DNA from 4 places in the Paenibacillus sp. FSL L8-0333 genome. Region 1 is predicted to be linked to each of the others. Evidence: riboswitches for the same ligand, from Rfam matches in the RefSeq annotation. Region 1 holds a riboswitch; each other region holds the start of a gene.
The links. A riboswitch is a leader RNA that binds a small molecule or an ion and turns the genes downstream of it on or off. The one in region 1 is predicted to bind cyclic di-GMP.
Positions count from the first base shown of each region.

Region 2: it holds a riboswitch for cyclic di-GMP, as region 1 does, so the genes downstream of both, NYE72_RS02435 (choice-of-anchor A family protein) here and NYE72_RS29740 (NPCBM/NEW2 domain-containing protein) in region 1, are expected to answer to the same signal.
Region 3: it holds a riboswitch for cyclic di-GMP, as region 1 does, so the genes downstream of both, NYE72_RS04745 (glycosyl hydrolase) here and NYE72_RS29740 (NPCBM/NEW2 domain-containing protein) in region 1, are expected to answer to the same signal.
Region 4: it holds a riboswitch for cyclic di-GMP, as region 1 does, so the genes downstream of both, NYE72_RS10520 (DUF6612 family protein) here and NYE72_RS29740 (NPCBM/NEW2 domain-containing protein) in region 1, are expected to answer to the same signal.

Region 1 covers NZ_CP150186.1:6,673,591-6,676,757, forward strand. The annotation lists gene NYE72_RS29740 (NPCBM/NEW2 domain-containing protein) at 1-1,759, opposite strand, end outside; cyclic di-GMP riboswitch class I at 2,018-2,104, opposite strand; gene NYE72_RS29745 (hypothetical protein) at 2,262-2,828, opposite strand; gene NYE72_RS29750 (EAL domain-containing protein) at 2,945-3,167, opposite strand, start outside.
Region 2 covers NZ_CP150186.1:550,607-553,773, forward strand. The annotation lists gene NYE72_RS02425 (ASCH domain-containing protein) at 288-701, shown strand; gene NYE72_RS02430 (hypothetical protein) at 899-1,291, opposite strand; cyclic di-GMP riboswitch class I at 1,787-1,877, shown strand; gene NYE72_RS02435 (choice-of-anchor A family protein) at 1,986-3,167, shown strand, end outside.
Region 3 covers NZ_CP150186.1:1,107,299-1,110,465, reverse strand. The annotation lists gene NYE72_RS04745 (glycosyl hydrolase) at 1-1,385, opposite strand, end outside; cyclic di-GMP riboswitch class I at 1,398-1,477, opposite strand; gene NYE72_RS04740 (sugar phosphate nucleotidyltransferase) at 1,614-2,987, opposite strand.
Region 4 covers NZ_CP150186.1:2,398,493-2,401,659, forward strand. The annotation lists gene NYE72_RS10510 (HAMP domain-containing sensor histidine kinase) at 1-427, opposite strand, end outside; gene NYE72_RS10515 (response regulator transcription factor) at 424-1,095, opposite strand; cyclic di-GMP riboswitch class I at 1,409-1,500, shown strand; gene NYE72_RS10520 (DUF6612 family protein) at 1,618-2,466, shown strand; gene NYE72_RS10525 (NADH-dependent flavin oxidoreductase) at 2,579-3,167, shown strand, end outside.

The DNA of each region.
Region 1 (3,167 bases):
TAGTCGTTGTAATTTCAGGTACAGTTATAGTGTTCTTGCCCGCACGCAATTGTACGCCCCTAGCCCAACTATTCCAAGCTCCCTCTTGTTGAGAAAAGATCAAAGAAGGCAACTTATCACCCGAAGCAGCATCCACATAAACATTGATGGTCTCGCCAGGCATTGCCGCAAGTCCTGTAGGCTGGTTGTTCGTGCCGAAGCCTATTCTCAGGTTTTGCTGAGCATGTTTTTTCATATCTCCACGCTGCTCGGCCTCAATGATGGTGCCTTCGGTTTGAACTTCACCATTCACTAGCTTCTTAGCTAAATCCAAAGAATCTTTCAGGATTGGATAGAGCGGATGTACTTTTGCCGCTTCTTCTAATTCGTTGATTGCTTCGACGCTATTATAAGCAGGCACAACCGCACTCATCGTTCCATCTGTGAAAATACCATTTACAGCTTCGCTTACTTTATCTTCTGTATAAAATCTAAATTCAGCCGCAAAAGGTCTGTTAATATTAGCTTTTGTGAACTTAAATTTTAATCTTTTAAACTTCGTCGGTTCGAATTTAAATTCCAAAAAATCATTGGTACTAATCGCGGTTCCGCTAGATACCAGTTGGAAGGTCTCTCCTTTACTCGTCTCTGATGCATAGATTTCAAAAGCCTCTGGGAATCCTTTGCGATTATCTCTAGCCAAAAAAGCCACTCTGTCCAGCACTTCCGCTTGCGCTAGTTCAAACACGACTTCATTCGTGAAGCTTGCATCATTGTTTTTGTTCGTTTCCCAATGCGTAGTGGGCTGGTCATCCAGCATATATTCAGGCTTCGTACCTGGGTAGCTTCCACCGTTCACCGTTACTTTTGATACGTTTGCATTTGGCATTCTATAAGCTTGGCTATAGGCATTTTCATAGGCTGTACCATACCCTTTTAGCTTCGAAACCTTGGCTGCCGTTACCTCTACCTGATGGTTCTCCAAAAGGATCTTTGCATTCTCTATCTCTTCTTTAAACTGCGCATACAGTGGATGTGCTTGTACTTCATTTTCTAAAGCTGTTAATTTCTCTGCCGTATCAAAGGCTGTACTAACTTGGCTCAAGGTATCATCTGTAAATAAATTTTTCATTTTAGCAGAGACACTATCCTCTTTATAAAAAGAAAACTCAGCCGCACTCGCCCAATCTTGGTTCGCTTTTTTGAAGACAAATTTAAGTCTCTTAAAAGCCGTAGGTGCGAACTGAATCTCCACTACATCACCGGTTGAGCCTGTATATTCTCCAGAAGACACGAGTGTGAAATCACCCGCATCGGTAGTGGAGCCATAGATATCAAATTCTTGAGCAAAACCTTTACCTTTAGCACCAGATTGCCTAGCGGCATAGACCATTCTATTTAATTCAGTGGACTCATTGAAAACAAACACAACCTCATTCGTAAACGTTGAACTATTCGGTTTGCCAGTCTCCCAATGCGTGCTCATATCCCCATCCATAGCCTTAGCTATAGGCGAGCCTGAGTAGTTGCCACCGTTATTTGTGATGGATTTAATATTTGCTGGATTCATTCTAAAAACCTCATTATAGGCATTTAGAGCATCCTTGCCGTACAGCTCAAACGGAATAACCGAAGCGTTGCTTAATAAGTTGACCTTACTTTGCGCGACTGTTTTTGTTACCTTTACCTTGCTTGCCTCACTTGCTAAAGCATAACCTGCCTCACTCGAAAAACTGGCCAACATGGCCGCCGATGTAGCGATCGCAATCATTTTCTTCATCTCTTCTTACCCCCAGATGTCATATGAATCTCTCCAGTGCCCAAAAATGGGCACAAAAAAAACTACCCCAAAAGAGTAGCTTGATTGCGTATAAAGTCGCCTAAAAATTAAGACTTAATTTTTATTAAACCTTAACAAGCATAAACGCCTTCGGCGTCCTTATAAGGACGGTAAGCGTTTAAGCGAGAAATATAAGATATTAAGTATAGGTGTATAACTTATACTTTCTTATATTTTAACAAAAAGCGTTACACACTCTTTGGCAGCTGGCTGACAATAGTTATGATAACCTTAGTCCCTATAGCTTTGCGTCCCTACATTTCCATAGGTTTGCCTATGAAGTTTCGAATACATTCAAAGAGTAACATAAGCCTAGATCTGATCGCATGATTAATTGGTATGAAATGAGTATAGGTAATTGCAATTAGTTTTTCTCATGTGATAGATATTATTTATCGACTATCCCGGAAGAGAATGGGATCCTTTAGGACTGGAGGTCTAATTAACTCCCCGATCCGAACAAACGCCGGAACCAATTCCACACATCGCCCGTGATGGGAATTAATCCGAAACCATGTTCGCCAACTGCGATTACACCATATGCCCATTGTCCGATAGCTATGGCACCCCCAGCGATCCTGCCTATCGCTATCGCACCAAACGCCGTATCCCCTATGGCGATGGCCCCCAACGCTTTTTCCGCGATTGCGATCGCTCCTACAGCCACTCCTGCAATCGCAATCGCTCCCACTGCGAAGCCAAGCCAGCTAAGTGCTATTGCTCCAATCGCTAACCACATTCCCAGTGATATTGCTCCTAAGGAAAGTACGCCCACGCTTATCGCACCTATGGAAATCAATCCGACAGCTACATCTCCAATAGCGATTAAACCAACGGCTGTCTTTACACGGGGTTTACTTCCATGACCATACTTTTGACCTGAGTATCGCCCTAAATTACTACGAATACTGATGACCGGAAATGAGGGAGAAGGCCATTGATAATCAATTTCTCGTCCATCAAAGCCCCTAGAATCCGCCCAGCGCGTTACAAATTGATGCCATTTCATATCCATCCCGTCCCCCTTTTCAAATTACCTAAATTATACAACCCCGGGGGTTGGCTGTACTCAGACTCTGACCTGAAATTCGTCTCATCCTCTGGACCGATATATACTCATTAGGATTACTGTTTGGGAATAGGATCAGGCTTTCCAAATAAATATCCCTGAAACAACTGATAACCACTCTGCTTAAGCCATTCAAAGTCCTCTCTAAACTCCACACCTTCTGCTAAAGGAACAGATTGGATTTCTAAAGCCTTTTCTAAAAATTGTTTAGCTATTTTCTGTTTGTTCGGATCACTGGACACGCCTTGAACATATTTCATATCTAACTTCATGTAATGA
Region 2 (3,167 bases), 720 kb from region 1:
TTGATTAGTATACAAACTATATTCTCCTTTATCAATTTTAATTATTTTATTTGTTTAAATTGTGGGGAGTTACAGGTGAATGTCAATAATATTGATATTTAGAACTTTTGTTTGTATATAATAAAAATGAATGTTCTTATTTTTAGAGGCGATCAATCATGGAAATGAGTATCGACCAAACGGTTGGGATTATTTATCAAGTCAAGGAGAGCAAGATTACACAACGCGAGATCGAGATCCGTGGCATCCGTGACAAACGTCCAACATAAACAAAGGGGATAAATATCATGCGGTGTATAACAATACGGCAGCCTTGGGCGACCTTAATTGCTCTTGGTGAAAAAGAGTTTGAAACTCGTTCATGGAGAACAGCCTACCGCGGCGAGTTAGGCATCCATGCCGGAATGAGGATTGACAAAAAGATTTGTGAACAGGAACCGTACAAATCAGTATTGGCGAAACATGGCTATACAGCGAATAATTTGCCGACAGGAGCTATTATTGCTACAGGTCAGCTCGCGGGATGTTATGTGGTTACTCCAGAGGTGGATTTAAGGGAATGGATCAATGGGAACGAATATGATTTTGGCGACTATAGCGAAGGACGTTTTGCCTGGAAGCTTGAAGAGGTTCACTCACTGCGCCATCCAATTCCAGCCAAAGGTCGGCTAAGCTTGTGGGAGCATTCGGATCACTTCTGAACGGCGAATGATATTTTTAATGTAATTTTTATGTGCCTATCAGCTTTTTTTCAGGTTCGAGGTATATATTGAAGACACCAAACACCCCCCAGTGTTTTGTGGTATATCTCTCTCAGGTCTTGCCAACTCCCATGGTAAGGCCTATTTTTTTGTTCACTAATTGATTGGGGGGAGAGTAGAGCGGCTTCTATACAGCTTTATTTAATCTGATACTGTTCTTCGTAACTCTTAAAAGAGGAAATATCCAGCCCTAGGTATCTGCGCATATGGATGGCAGCCTGAGCCGCAACAATGTCATTCAACAGCAGCATTCGTTCGTGATAGCCACGACATATATACTTGGCTTCAATTCCCGTATTAAGTCTGTTTTGCTCATACACCTTGATTCCCCGTCTTCTCATTTCTGCACGAACATCCCTTAGATCTGTTGTAGCTACTGCAGCAGCTGTTCCAAGCACCTCCAGATAAGGGGCGGGTGTTCGTAAGTGTGTAGATAAAATGGCGGAGTCCCGTTCGAAAGCTGATAAAATCATCGGAAGCAATAAATAAGATTTCACCAGCATGTTGTCCCTGCTTTCTGCTCTATGCATGAATCTCATCACCTCTAATAGGAACGTATATTCGTATTCTACCCCGATATTCCAAAAATAATCAATGGTATTTCTAAACAGCTTATCAAATGTGATTAAATTCACAAGTAAATAACGAAGAATAAATTATATTAAAATTGTAATAATAAAAAATAATGTATCGGACGCACATAAAGGAGAATTATGATGGAAAAAGAGGGCAGCCTCCAGCGTGGATTGTTTTTTGGTTTAATTCTGAGTGTTCCCTTATGGATATCCATATTGGGCTATATACAGTTACTTTAAAATTTAATGAAAAACCTTATGCGAAGCGCCTTTAGGCGCTTTTTTTGTATGGTAATAATGAGGGGGATCATCGAAAGGAATTGATTGACAATTGTGGGTGTCGGGCGCTAAACTGTTATTAATTCAAAAAGTATTAAAAGTCATAGACGGTTATTGGAGAGAATGCTTCGGCTACCAGTTCTGGACTTGCAGTGTAATACATATATATAGTCATGATAATAGCAAACCGTCTGAAAGGGCGGGACGCAAAGTCCAGGAGTCTAAAGTGTCTTAAAGGCACAATGACCGTCCGACTGCCATGAGAAGGGAATTCCACTTCTTTTTGGCGGTCTTTTTTGTTGTTAGGTCCTTTAGAGTTTCTGGTAATTATTCTGATTAATATAAATCATAGTTTTAGGAGGTGTGCCATTTGAAAAGAAGAATAAGACCGTTACTCTCGCTTGTATTAGCTGGGATTTTGACGGTAGGTAGTGGGCTTTCCTCATTAGGAGCTGGAGTTGCTGGAGCTAGTAGTTCTTCTACATTGGGAATTGCAGGGGTCTACAACGTGTTTATTCTAGGGGATATAACAACGGTTTCGGATACGGAAGGAAGGTTTGCTGCTGGAGGTAACGTTAACTTAACCAACTATAGTGTTGGAGATAGGTTGACCGCTGCTGAGGTTTCCTTGACTGACACACTTGTTGTTGGAGGGAATCTTACTTTCAACGGAGGTACTGTTTATGGGAATATCGTGCACGGGGGAGATTTTTCAGGGAATGTAACGCTCCTCAAGGGAGGTACAAAAAGACAGGGGAGTACGATTGACTTTTCAGCCGTAGGTCAGTCTTTGAAGGACAAATCAGCAGAACTTGCAGCATTGCCGGCGAATGGAACAACAGTGTACCAATATGGCAGTCTTACCCTGACAGGTACAGATCCTGCGGTCAATGTTTTTAATGTTCCAGGAGATAACGTCTCTAATACCTATGGAATTACAATAAATGTTCCTTCAGGATCTACAGCAATTATTAATATTGATGGTTCTAACGTAAAAATGAAAAACTTCGGATTTCTACCTAATAACGTGTTGAATAGCAAGAAAATTTTGCTTAACTTTAGCCAAGCTGCGTATCTGGATATGGCAGGCATAGGTGTAATGGGAAGCATACTTGCCCCCTATGCTCATGTTGATTTTATTAATGGTCAGATTAACGGTACTTTAGTGGCGGCTTCACTCAAAGGGACTGGTGGTGGTGAATTTCACCACTATCCATACGATGGTGATGAACCTGGACCAACGCCGACACCAACGCCAACAGTGACACCAACGCCAACGCCAACAGTGACGCCAACGCCAACGCCGACAGTGACACCAACGCCAACGCCGACAGTGACACCAACACCGACGCCGACAGTGACACCAACGCCGACGCCAACACCAACACCAACACCAACGCCGACGCCAACAGTGACGCCGACGCCGACACCGACACCAACACCGACGCCAATACCAACGCCGACGCCAACAGTGACACCGACGCCGACAGTGACACCAACACCGACGCCAACACCAACGCCGACGCCAACAGTGACACCGACGCCGACACCG
Region 3 (3,167 bases), 1.3 Mb from region 1:
AGCGTTATAGTGCCCTTACGCTCAGTACCACTTTGCTTAGTCCAACTATCAATCACGGATTCCCCATTCACCCAGACACGGATGCCATCATCTGAGGTAGTGTAAAATGTATATTGCTCATCATATAATGGCTTAATTTTACCGCTCCAACGTATGGAGAAACGATCAATCCCGAGGGCGGCATCCGGCGATCCTTGCCGCCAATTGAAATCGATTATTGCATCAGTTCTGTTAAGAGTTGCCGCTCCCGACAACAACATGTTGTTGTAATACTCTCCTGCAAGCCCCTTCGCGAGAGGAATTGCTGCCTCCCCCTCTTCTTCGGAAGGTGTCGGTGCCAGACCAGTATTTAATTTATCTCTGGTCAGGGTGTAGTTGCTATTCATAAATGTTTTGATTGTGTCTGCACTGTTATTTTCGTAAAGCATTTTTCCCCAGCTCATCATATACGTCCATTTACTTTGCGATTGCTGAAGCTTCTCCAGATTAGGCATTTCACCATTCTCCCCGATCGCAATCGGTTTGCCTGCGGCTAGACTCAACAAGCTGTCATAGTATTTTTGCTGGTAATCATTTTCGTATATATCTGCTGCCAGAATATCTACTTTATCAGCACCTGGATAAGTTAGCGCATAAGGATCTGACCAAACATTGGGAGCATTCGGACTCCATACCCATAACAGATTATTTAATTTATGAACGTTAACAAAACGGTCATACATTATATTCCATAGTTTAGAAAAGTTATTTTTCTTCCCCCACCAGAACCAGTTCCCGTTCATTTCATGATAGGGTCTCCAAAGCACCGGAACATTGGCATCACGCAAGCTTTTTAAAGAGACTGCCACCTTATCAAGCTCAGCGATCAGATTATTATATTGCTTAGTACCCGGTGTAACGTAACTATCGAACTCACTCTGGCTAAGTGTTTTTTTCACATTATCCCAGTCATAAGAGGTGCCCGGCAGGTTAGCATGAAAAGTCATAGCTACGATCCCGCCCGCTTTATTCCAGTTGATGGCGCTGTTCACCACATTTTGACGTTGCCAAGCCATCGTTGCTTCGGACTGACCACTGATCGCACCCATTTCATAACCGTGAAGAGCCGCATATTGTCCGCTGGTTCCCTTCAGCATATTGTTAATTTCATCTGGACTTTCTAAATAGTCATGTTGACCAGCAATAATGCCTTTTCCTGAGATCGAGTAAAAATAGTTAAGCAGCTTTACGGCTTCAGGTGAGGCACCTGGGGTAACTGGCGTTCCAGAATTTGAAGCAGCTATGACAATAGACGGCGAAATTCCAACAGCAAGCGGAAGTGCAGTCAGAAACAGGACGAGTGACAGAAATGCACCAAACAATCGATACGTACGGTAAGCTTTCAAAATAATCTCCCTTTCGGTAGCCAGGCTGCCACTCTTTCGAAGGCCCTATAGCTTTGCGTCCCTACCTTTCGATAGGTTTGCCTTTTCAATTTAAGAGAAATAATCTCTCTTACCGTAAGTATCGACGACAATTAATGATATATTTAGTGTTTTTATGACTTTTTTTGATAATTGAGTCAATTTACCTGTTTCAAGAAATTTTGAATTGGTTAAATAGATAGGTTAGACCTATGAAATGAATTGTTGTAGTTCTATATCATTCCAGTCTAAAGTAATACGTATGTTATCTTCTTCTACTAATTCAGACCCCGTCTGTACCTCTATAAACTCAACATCCGTCAAAGCAAGGATCGCGTGTTTCGTTCCTTCCGGTATACGTACCACGTCCCCAGCCTTCACATTATGTTTTTTCTCATTCAGCACAATACTTGCTTCGCCGCTGACGATTGTCCAAATTTCACTACGCTTGCGATGTAATTGATAGCTGATATTATTCCCCTCGGATATAAAAATCCGTTTGGTCAGCACTTCATTGCCTTCATCATATTTCACATAATCAATAACTTTGTAATGGCCCCAGCGGCGTTCCTCGTACATCGGTCTTTGTTCAAAGGTCTTCAGCACTTCTTTAATCCGTGGGCTCTCAGCTTTATGGGTAACTAGAATTCCATCCGGGCTAGCCGCAATGATCAGATCCTTCGCACCAATTACCGTAATCGGAATGTCCAGCTCATTAATCAAGCAAGTCCCCTCAGAATCCGCCGTCACAAAACCTTTTCCTACATGCTTGCTGCTCATTTCCTCTGTCAGCGTATTCCACGTTCCAAGATCCTTCCAGAATCCATCATACGGCTGCACCACAATATGTTCTTCTTTCTCCACCACTTCATAATCAAAGCTGATGGAAGACAATAGCTTATACTGCTTCTGCAATTCTTCATATCCTAAAGGCAACCCTTTACGCTGCAAAATATCTAACAAGTACCCTAAACGGAAGGCAAACACTCCGCAATTCCACAATGCATTTTGCTCGATGAGCTGTTCTGCTTGTATGCGGTCTGGTTTCTCTTGAAAGTGACTCACCTTCATAAAACCATTCCCCCCCGCCTCTTCAGTGGTAGGAATAATATATCCGTATTTCTCTGAGGCATGTTCAGGAACAACACCCATTAGTGCCAGATTTGCTCCACTTTCCAGCATGGTCCCCTCAAGCATAGCTATGGTATCGAAAAAGGATGCTTCTACATAAGGGTCAACAGGCAATATTGCTACCGTCTCCGCTGGAGAAACACCTGCCACTGAATAAAGATAGGTAGCTGTTAAGGCGATAGCCGGAAAAGTATCCCGACGCTCCGGTTCAACGATAATCGGCACATGACTTCCCAGTTGGCTTTGTATCATTTCTACTTGGCCGCGGCCGGTGGCTAGATAAGATGATTCTGCCATCCCTGCTTCCTCCAGCTGTCTCCAGACACGTTGTACCATGGATTCTGGTTCACCTTGAGGGCTTTCAAGTACCTTTAGAAATTGCTTTGAACGTGAGTCGTTAGACAACGGCCATAACCGTTTACCTGAACCGCCTGATAGAAGTACCATTTTCATAGAATGAACCCTCCTTGAATTATGGAAATCGAGCATAATGGAATTGTTATCAAAACGTATAGCTTCCGCTTAGCCTTAGTTCGAGCGGATGCATTTTTTAAAAAATTTATTAGGTATGAACCACTCCAAGGGATTTTGGACTTCCGATCGCTGTTATCCTCAGATTTCCTGATTGGACCG
Region 4 (3,167 bases), 2.6 Mb from region 1:
ATACATTCGATATAAAATCATTTTTGAGGGTTTCAATACTGCCCAGTTCTTCAACCATCTTATTAAAATCCTCGAACATCACGTCTACATAATCCTTTTTATCCGCTCTGTGAAGCGGCTCAAGATAGACTGAAAAATCTCCCTCTGCTACCTGGTTTGCCGCCTCGCTGAGTTTACGCATGGGTTTATCAAAGGCGATGTACTTTTGCCGTGCGGTGACAAGGCAAAAAATGAAGGCAACAATGATCCAATATCCAGTGATTCCAAAGATGTATTGAGTTGGAACGCGTTCTACTGAAATGTAGGCGTCGTATATAAGTGCTTGACCTGCTGTTAGCGTGGACAGCACAATAAAGGTCCACAAAAACTCTTTCCATGAAAAACGCTTGGACTTGAACCGGGCATGCTGCTCCTGCCTCTTACTCATTGCAGCACTGCCTTGTAGCCAAGCCCATGCACTGTCATGATCTTGAAGTCCACACAACAAGAGAACTTGTCGCGAAGTTTGACGATGTATACATCTACGGCACGCAGGCTGGTTTCGCTGCCAATGCCCCAGAACTCGTCCATTAGCTGGGCACGGGAAAAGGTATGTTTGGGGTAGGAAAGCATTTTGTAGAGTATGTTGAATTCCCGTACCGTCACAGGGATTTCCTCATCGTTTACCGTTGCTGTCATATCATCCGCGTCCATCATAAGACTTCCTACCCTCAGTTTTTTTTCGTGGGCAATATTTGCACGTCGAAGTAAAGCGCCCACACGCATTACCAGTTCGTCCATATTGACCGGTTTGACCATGTAATCATCAATTCCAGCGCGAAACCCTTTTTGTTTTGAGGAAATATCATCACGAGCGGTAACAAAAAGAAGGGGGATCGTTTTGTTAATAGCCCTAACCGTTTCCGCAAATTCAAAGCCGTCAATCTCTGGCATCATAACGTCTGAGATGATAAGGTCATACAGGCTGTTATACATCAAATCATATGCTTCTCGTGGGTTTAAACACCCTTTAGCGTCGTATCCATTATTGCAAAGATAGGTGCAGATAATTTGATTAAGCTTTATATCATCCTCGACAACAAGGATATTAACCATGAAAATCATCCTTTCTAAGAAAACTAAAATAATTATAAGAGTTATATGTTAAGAAAATGTTTGGATGGATAGAGAAACTAAAAAACATACTTATCATAGCATAGTGATATACCGAAACGGATTGATAGTATAACTCAGCTGAACCTCAGATATCTGGAAAACTTGGACGAATTGGAAAAATGCAAAACTTTAGTATTTCTTCTGAGTATCATAGCGAATTCGAATGGAAGATAAGTCGTTTACAGGTAATTATAACCATGATAAAATTAGCGGTGGGACATGCGTCCCTAATCTATTAAAACTAATTGAATGTCCGCGTTAAAGGTAAAATCATCGAAAGATGATGACACAAAGCCATGGGTCTAAAGCCTTTCGACAGAAGGAAATGATCGCCAGGCCGCCATAGGGATGTCTTATGAAGCATAAAGGATAGCTCTAAGAATATGTAGTCTATTTTGAGCTCTTTTATTATTTCGACCTATACGGCGTTACATTATCGCAAGGGGCCGAAAGGGGAAGTACATGAACAGTTTTTTCAAAACAATAGGTACTAGTTTGGCAGTAGGTGCTTTATTGCTGTCCGGAACGATCGGATGGATGTCTAATCCAGGAGTAGTGTCTGCAGCTACCTCAACAGTAGTAACCGCGGATCAGATGATCAGCAAAGTAACGGCAGCCTCCAAAGCAATAAAGAATTTCCATCTGGATGTGACCAAAAAACAGGATATTCAAAGCGGCGGGGTGCGTATCAGCAACACCAACACTCTGAAGCTGGATATCAACCGTCTGCCGAATTTTGCCGCAGCAGGCACTGTCGCTAGTAGTCTTTTAGAAACATCGTACAGTCTATATGCCAATGACAAGGAGTTTTACTATCTTGTAGACGGAAGTGAACTGATCGATGAATCTGAAGATGAAGGTTACGACGATGACGGGGAGCCGATCGATCCTGATGCACAGTATTGGCTTGGACTGGAGAAAACGGAATGGGATGCCTTTTACTCTAAAGGCCAATACGATCCTGTTTCCATGCTTGATTCGGTCAAAAGTTATAAAAAATCCATGAAAGTCAGCACGGCTGGCGCACAAACGGTCTTACAATTCACGGTAACCGATCCGACAGCAGCTAAGGGGATAATCAAACTCTATGACCAGGAGAACCTCTGGGATGGTGAGACAGTTCAACCCAAAAGCGTAACGTGGAAATTATTCGTCAATACTAAGACCTGGCAAACGGAAAAGCTGACAGTCGATCTGAGTTATGTGCTGGTAAGTGATGGAGCAAAAGATACATACACCACGAAAATTGAAGCTAAATACTCCAAGAATAATAAAGGTACAGCCATTGTAAAACCGGCCGAACTAGAATAATAAGGACGATTCATATCGAGCAAAAAGCGCTGTTCCGCTGAACAGTGCTTTTTGCTGTATTCAACAGTAGTTGTTTATTAGTTGACAAGAATAAATCATTGCTGTAATTTATATGTATGCGCATGTATATAATATTTTGTTTAAATATAATTTAATGAAAGTTGGGAAAAAGATGATAGCACTAGACACAACATTAACTTTTCGCAGAGGACTGACATTAAAAAACCGAGTGGTTATGGCTCCAATGACCACGCGAATGAGCTTTTATGACGGTGTAGTAACACAAGATGAATTGAAATACTATTCACTAAGAACGGGCGAAGTAGGTGCGGTCATCACTGCGGCAGCAAATGTACAAGAGGGTGGAAAAGGATGGGAAGGTGAACTTAGTGTTTCCTCCGATCAATTTATTCCTAGCCTTAGCCGATTAGCATCTACTATTAAACGAAATGGAACAAAAGCTATTTTACAACTATTCCATGCAGGAAGAATGACAGATTCAAAAATACTACGTGGCGTACAACCAGTTTCCTCCAGCGCCATTGCTGCCGAACGTCCGAATGCAGAAATTCCAAGAGCATTAACAGAAGATGAAATTTTCGGTGTAATTGAGGATTTTAAAAAAGCGACTCAACGTGCTATTCAAGCTGGATTTGACGGGGTAGAAATTCATGGAGCAAACACATATTTAGTCCAACAGT